Regions from separate parts of the Paenibacillus sp. LC231 genome, predicted to be linked through region 1. Evidence: riboswitches for the same ligand, from Rfam matches in the RefSeq annotation. Region 1 holds a riboswitch; the other holds the start of a gene.
The links. A riboswitch is a leader RNA that binds a small molecule or an ion and turns the genes downstream of it on or off. The one in region 1 is predicted to bind thiamine pyrophosphate.
Positions count from the first base shown of each region.

Region 2: it holds a riboswitch for thiamine pyrophosphate, as region 1 does, so the genes downstream of both, AK95_RS24070 (ECF transporter S component) here and AK95_RS22755 (ABC transporter substrate-binding protein) in region 1, are expected to answer to the same signal.

Region 1 covers NZ_JFOM01000037.1:354,732-358,146, forward strand. Annotated here, with positions in the region: gene AK95_RS34965 (hypothetical protein) at 1-304, opposite strand, end outside; gene AK95_RS22750 (VOC family protein) at 538-921, shown strand; TPP riboswitch at 1,095-1,206, shown strand; gene AK95_RS22755 (ABC transporter substrate-binding protein) at 1,321-2,352, shown strand; gene AK95_RS22760 (MTH1187 family thiamine-binding protein) at 2,444-2,737, shown strand; gene AK95_RS22765 (ABC transporter permease) at 2,734-3,415, shown strand, end outside.
Region 2 covers NZ_JFOM01000044.1:97,896-101,310, reverse strand. Annotated here, with positions in the region: gene AK95_RS24075 (ABC transporter ATP-binding protein) at 1-566, opposite strand, end outside; gene AK95_RS24070 (ECF transporter S component) at 559-1,188, opposite strand; TPP riboswitch at 1,280-1,392, opposite strand; gene asd (archaetidylserine decarboxylase) at 1,557-2,360, shown strand; gene AK95_RS24060 (SDR family oxidoreductase) at 2,436-3,269, opposite strand.

The DNA.
Region 1 (3,415 bases):
ATAAGTGGGCTAGGATCGGAGAGAAAGCGCTCTCTTTTCCAAACCAAACATAACAAGCGTGAATGATTCGTGCCGCTGCATCCCCCATTAATCCGAGACTCACAATAAGCCAAAATCTGCGAAGATGAACCTCATAACGCCGACTAATCCGCATTAAATAAACGGAGGCGGCTGCAGGAGGAATAATGACTAGAACACGCTGAAGCGATAAAGCCTCAGGCATCCACAGAGCAATCATGATCTGAATGAATGCATATATCATGTCGAGTCGAATCCACAGATGATCTGCTGGAGTTGGACTCATAAGCATTCCTCCTCGGCCAAAAGGTAAGCTGGATCACTTTCATATGTTAGGTCTTTTGAATTAATCTTTCTATTTCTCATGATACTTTTTACCCACTCAAAAGTAAAGATGAGGAAATGAAAGAAAAATCATCTTTATCAGCCCCTGCATGAACACAACTCCCACTTGACGTATAGGGATTATGTGATAACATTTCAGTCATATCTCATATAGATCGGAAAGGGTGTTGAACCATGTCACAGAAACGCTTAGATCATGTCGGTATTGTTGTCCGGGACCTTGAAGCTACAATCGCCTTCTATACATCCGTAGTCGGACTAGAACTAAAGAATCGTCTGACCCATACGAATGGCGTCATCCAGCTGGCGTTCCTCGGGTTTAACGGCAGCAACGAGACGGAAGTCGAGCTTATTCAGGGATACAGCGACACGCTGCCAGCGGAGGGCACCGTTCATCATTTTGCAGTCAGCACGGACAACATTGAAGAGGAATATGCCCGGGTTCAAGGACTTGACGTTCCTCACTTGGACGAGGAAATCGTGACGCTCCCGAATGGTTTCCGTTATTTCTTCGTACATGGTCCCGAAGGGGAATGGATTGAGTTCTTCCAGCGCTAACCTCTACGTAGAAGCCTTATTCAAATACTTTATCTCGTGAAAGGTTCATAGGATCAATTAATGTTTCCCATTGCATAAGTGTTCTAAGCAAAGACCTGCCCCGTTCGTACCTCTTCGAACTAGACAGGTCCGGTGTGTTAGGACTATAATAGCGGATGTAATGATCGAAACTTCATAAATACCGGGGGAGCTGGGATATGGCCGGCTGAGAGTGTATCCGATATGATACTGACCCTTACACCTGATCTGGGTAATGCCAGCGTAGGAAGCCCATGTTTGCGGCAGCTGTTTATTTGCCGTGGTATACACTTACGCCGTCATGCGTCCTGATATCATCAGGGCGTTTTTTTTGTGGAGTTGCGAGGTAATAGAAAGAGAACTTAAAGGAGAGAAGAAACGATGAAGAAGGGAAGATGGATTCCGCTGCTTCTCGCTTGCGTCCTGCTTATGGTCGCGTCCGGATGCGGTACAAGCGAACAGAACAAGAAGACAGGTGCCGAAGGCGAAGGCAGTCAGACTTCCGGGAAACTCCGTGACGTGCAGCTGATGCTCGATTGGTCCGCCAATACGAATCACACCGGCCTGTATGCAGCGAAGGAGCTTGGGTATTATGAGGAAGAAGGGCTTAATGTCCAGATCGTCCAGCCGGGAGCAGGCGGTACGGATACGCTGGTCGCATCCGGAAAAGTGCCTTTTGGCATCAGTTATCAGGAAGGCGTAACGCTGGCCAGAACCCAAGGATTGCCGCTCGTTTCCATTGCAGCGATCATTCAGCATAATACGTCCGGCTTTGCCGCCCCCAAGGACAAAGGCATCGTGAAGGCAGGCGATTTTGAAGGAAAATCCTATGGCGGCTGGGGCTCACCTGTGGAGGAAGCCGTCATGAAATCCATCATGGAGATCGATGGCGCCGATGTCAGCAAGGTGAATATGGTCAATATGGGCGATGCCGATTATTTTACGGCCGTCAAACGCGACATTGATTTTGCCTGGATCTTCTATGCTTGGACGGGGATTGAAGCCGAGCTTCGCAATGAACCGCTTGACATGATTTATGTGAAGGACTACTCCGAGCAGCTTGATTATTACACACCGGTAATCGTGACGAACGAGAAGCTGATCCAGGAGGACCCTGAGCTTATCAAAGCGTTCATGCGGGCGACTTCAAAAGGATACGACTATGCGATTCAACATCCTGAAGATGCGGCAGCTCTGCTTACGAAGGCGGTTCCTGACTTGGATGCCGAACTGGTTCTCGCCAGCCAGAAATGGCTGAGCCCCCGTTATCAGGATGATGCATCCCGCTGGGGCGAACAGAAAGCCGAAGTATGGTCGGGATATGCAGACTGGATGTTTGAGCGTAAGCTGCTGGAGAAGGAACTTGATGCGGACCGCGCATTCACCAATGATTTTTTACCGGAGCAGTCATAAGGTTATTTCTATTTAAAAAGAAGAGAGTCGGCCTTGCAGCAGGCTGCCTCTCTTCCATTACATTATAGCTTGCACGAAAGGATGAGTTTACATGGCGAATACACTTTTGAGCATTCAAGTGATACCGAGAACGCCAAACGGGGCCGACAGCATCCCTTATGTAGATGAAGCGATTAAGGTCATTCAGGAATCAGGCGTGAAATACGAGGTTCATGCACTCGAAACGACCATGGAAGGTGAGCTCGCCGAGCTGCTCAAGATCGTTGAGCGCATGCATGAAGCGCTGGTGAATGCGGGAAGTCCCAGCATCATATCCCAAGTCAAAATCGCCCATCACCCCAGCGGCATCAGCATGGATAAGCTGACTGAGAAATACCGTCCATGAGAAGCTGGTGGAGTTCGGTTTGGCCGCCCGTGGTGGCGGTCCTCTTCTTTTTGGTGGCATGGCAGGCCGCAGTATCCATATTCGACATTGAACCTTTTATTCTGCCTGCGCCGACGGCCATCGGGCATGAGGCCGTTACCGGAGCTTCCGGTCTCTTCCAGCATACAGCGGCTACCCTGCAATTAACCCTGGTCGGATTTATGATCGGTACGGCGATCGGTCTAGTCATCTCGCTGGCACTGCACATGGTGCCTTTTCTCAAAACCGCTCTTTATCCGCTTCTTATTCTTAGCCAGAATGTGCCGACAATCGCCCTAGCCCCGCTTCTCATGATTTGGTTCGGCTTCGGCATGCTGCCCAAGGTTATCGTGATTACGCTGGTCTGCTTCTTCCCCGTCGCTGTTGCGGCCCTGGACGGACTGGCCCGTACTGACCGAACCATGATGAATTACATGCAGATGGCGGGGGCTACCTCATGGCAAATTTTCAGCAAGCTGGAGCTGCCACATGCCCTTCCCTCCATCTTCTCCGGGATTCGAATTGCGGCTACCTATTCGGTCATGGGTGCGGTTATCGGGGAATGGATCGGCTCGGACCGGGGAATCGGCTACTACATGATGCTGCAAAAATCCGGCTATCGCACGGATCGGGTGTTTGTTGCCATCCTGGTCATCGTCC
Region 2 (3,415 bases), on a different contig from region 1:
ATTTGCTCCCTTCCTTCCGGGTCGAGCAAGGCAGATGGCTCGTCTAGGAACAGCACCTCCGGCTCCAGCAGCAGAGCCGAAGCCAGCGCTAACCTTTGCTTCATGCCTTGGGACAGATGCCCGATCGGCATATGAAGCTCCTCAAGATCAAGCCCCACCTCGCGGAGCGCCGCTTGCATCCTCTCCTTCATCTCATCGCGCGGAACACTTAGATTTTCCAGTACGAAAGCCAGCTCTTCATCCACGTACGGCATGCAGAACTGGGTATCCGGATCTTGAAATACATACCCCCAAGAGCGCGGAACCAGCTGCGACTCGCATTTCATCGGCACCTCCGTTGCGCGGGGAATCATCCCGCTAAGCACCTGCAGCAGCGTGGATTTGCCGCAGCCGCTCGGACCGAGCAGCAGCACCTTCTCCCCGCGGACAGCCGAGAAGGAGAGGTCTTTGAACATCAGTCGTTCCTCGCCCGGATACTTCAGACGCAATCCCTCCACATACACGGCCGGTTCCGGAACCATCTCAGCGGACTGAGCCGGAACCAGGCTAACCGTGGCATTAGACATGGCGCGGATCATCCAGTGCTTCGTAATCCTTCTTCGACGCAGGACGCAGCAGGGATGTGACGCCCGTGCGGTCCAAGGCTTTGGCCAGCAAGAGCATGAGCAGGCCTGCAATGACGGCACCGCTGAGTACCCGCATACCGTATTTGGCCAGGAACATCCACGTCTGCAGGTCATCGGTATAGCTGTAATAGAAGTCCATGATCATCGATCCGATGGCTGCGCCTGCTCCGGCAATCGCCAGCGTCCACGCCGAGGTGCTCCGATAACGGAACGCCGCGAATACCAGTTCTGCCCCAAGTCCTTGAATGAGCCCATACAGCAGCAGAGTCAATCCCCAGCCGCTGCCAAACAGCACTTCCACGTGGGCAGCCGCCACTTCCGCAATGATGGCCACTCCCGGCTTACGGATTAGCAAGTAAGCAAGCGTGGCTGCAGCGAACCACATTCCGTATAACAACTCATCCGCTTCAAAGAACAGCGGTTTTAACAGATTGTAAACCGAACCCCAGAAGTGATAAATGACGCCAAGCACCAGCGATACCAGCACCGTCACCAAAATATCGCTTAACCGCAGCCCTTTTCGGGGCTGAACCCCCAACTTCTCTTGCATAGATGTTCCCATAACCACACATTCCCCTCTCCACCTCTATTTTTGTGTAAAAACAACAAAAAACCGTCTGGAAAAACGCGCAGACGGAAAAATAGGCCCTATGTAGGCAGGGTCGGATATTCTCTACGCTGGCATTACCCAGTTCAGATTAACGGTCAACAGCGGATAACAGCTGCAATCTCAGCCTGATTCACTCAAGCCCCCGTATTCCCTATTCGGTTTCATGTTAATCTTAAAATACACATTCGTTCTCCAATTAGCAAGAACCTTTTTTCAAAAATGGCTATTTATTGATTTCCAGCTCATTCTATGTCAATATCAGAGTGATTGGCTTTTCCACCAACGTTTATTGCTGACACCTATGCACAAAGGAGAATGACATGGCTAAACAATTGCTGCGTCTGATGACTGAGCTGTCCTCCCGCAAGTGGCTGTCCCGAATCATGGGGCATTGTTCCCACAGCCGGCTGAGCCGTCATCTAATACCTGCATTCATACGAATTTATCAAATTCCGGCCCATGAAGCGGAGAAAGAAATCCACGAATACCGCTCACTGAACGAATTCTTTTCCCGCCGGTTAAAAATAGGCCTGCGCGCCATAGATGACACCGCCGATGCCATGGTAAGCCCCGTCGATGCCACGATATCGGCGATGTGCGCCGTCAACGCCGGCACCATTCTGAGCGTCAAGGGACAGGATTATACCCTGAGCGAGCTGCTCGCCAAATCACCGAGAATGGAAAACTACATCAACGGTTATGCATTTGTATTGTATTTAAGCCCAACCGACTATCATCGCATTCATTCCCCTGTAACCGGTGTTCAGGCGGAAAGCGAGCATTTAAAGGGACGCGTTTACCCCGTGAACGATTTTGCGATGACCCATATCCGGCATGTGCTCAGCCGTAATGAGCGCCTCATTACCTATATTGCGCATGAGTTCGGCGAAGTTGCCGTCGTGAAGGTCGGAGCCATGAACGTAAGCAGCATCCGTTATGCCGACGAGAACGTGAAGAAATACGAGATCGGCGATGAACTCGCGTACTTTGAATTCGGCTCTACCGTCGTGCTTCTGACAGAGAACGGCACGTTTACTCCGCGCGGTGACCTGGAACCCGGCTCCAAGGTGAAGATGGGAGAGCTGCTTGGTTTGCTTCACCCGTCCCCGACCAGAAAAGGGTAACTCCATTCACCTTACCAAGCTTCACCAAGCATCGCATGACAAGTTAAGGCCATGAATCATTCGCTGCATGAATGATTAACGCCGGTCCAGCATCCGATAAACGATCCGCTGAAACAGCCGATCCGGCAGTACGCCCTTGATCCATGCGGTCAGCCGCGTACCTCTGGGCAGCGTATAGCGGAACCTCGGTTTGGACATGGACGCAATGTTTGCCACAAGCCTGGCTACCTCCTGCGGATCTCCGCTTCCCCTGGCTGTCCGCTCGGAATAGTCCAGCACGCCCTTCAGCAGACCGCTGTAGGGTGATCCTTCCTTTACCGTAAGCTCCCCAAAACTTTTATTCCAGATCGGCGTGCCATAGGCACCGGGCTGAATCAGTACGACATCGATGCCAAAGGGCATCAACTCCATGGACAGGCTCTCGCCGAACCCCTCCAGCGCAAATTTGGATGCCGCATAGGGACCATAACCCGGAAAGCCGACCACGCCGCTAATGCTGCTCATGAGAATGATTTTGGATCGTCCGGTCTTGCGCAGCAGCGGGAGCATATGCTGCGTTACCGATACGGTCCCGAAAAAATTCGTCTCCAACTGCTTGCGCCAGCCGCTGAGCGGTACTTCCTCCACCATGCCGCCTACCGCTTCGCCGGCGTTGTTCACCAGCACGTCCAAGCGGCCGAACTTCTGCTCTAACTCCCAAGCAGCAGCCTTGACATGTTCCTCTGAGCATATATCCAGCTGGAATACGTGAATGCGTTCGACAACATCTGCTTTTTCGGCTCGGGTCAACAGCTCTGCAGCCGCCTCCGGCCTGCGCAGACCCGCTGCCACGTCATAGCCCGCTTTTGCCAGCTCCAAGCTGATGAGCAGTCCGAACCCGCTCGACGCGCCCGTGATCAGCGCAACCATTCCTGCTCCCGCCGTTACCACCGAAACACCGCTTGGTCCGCCATTGCCACTTTACCCTTCACACCCTTCACCCTTCCGTTATCCGAACTGCCTGTCCGGTCCATTACAACCCTACGATTCGCGCTTTATACATATCCCTAATATAA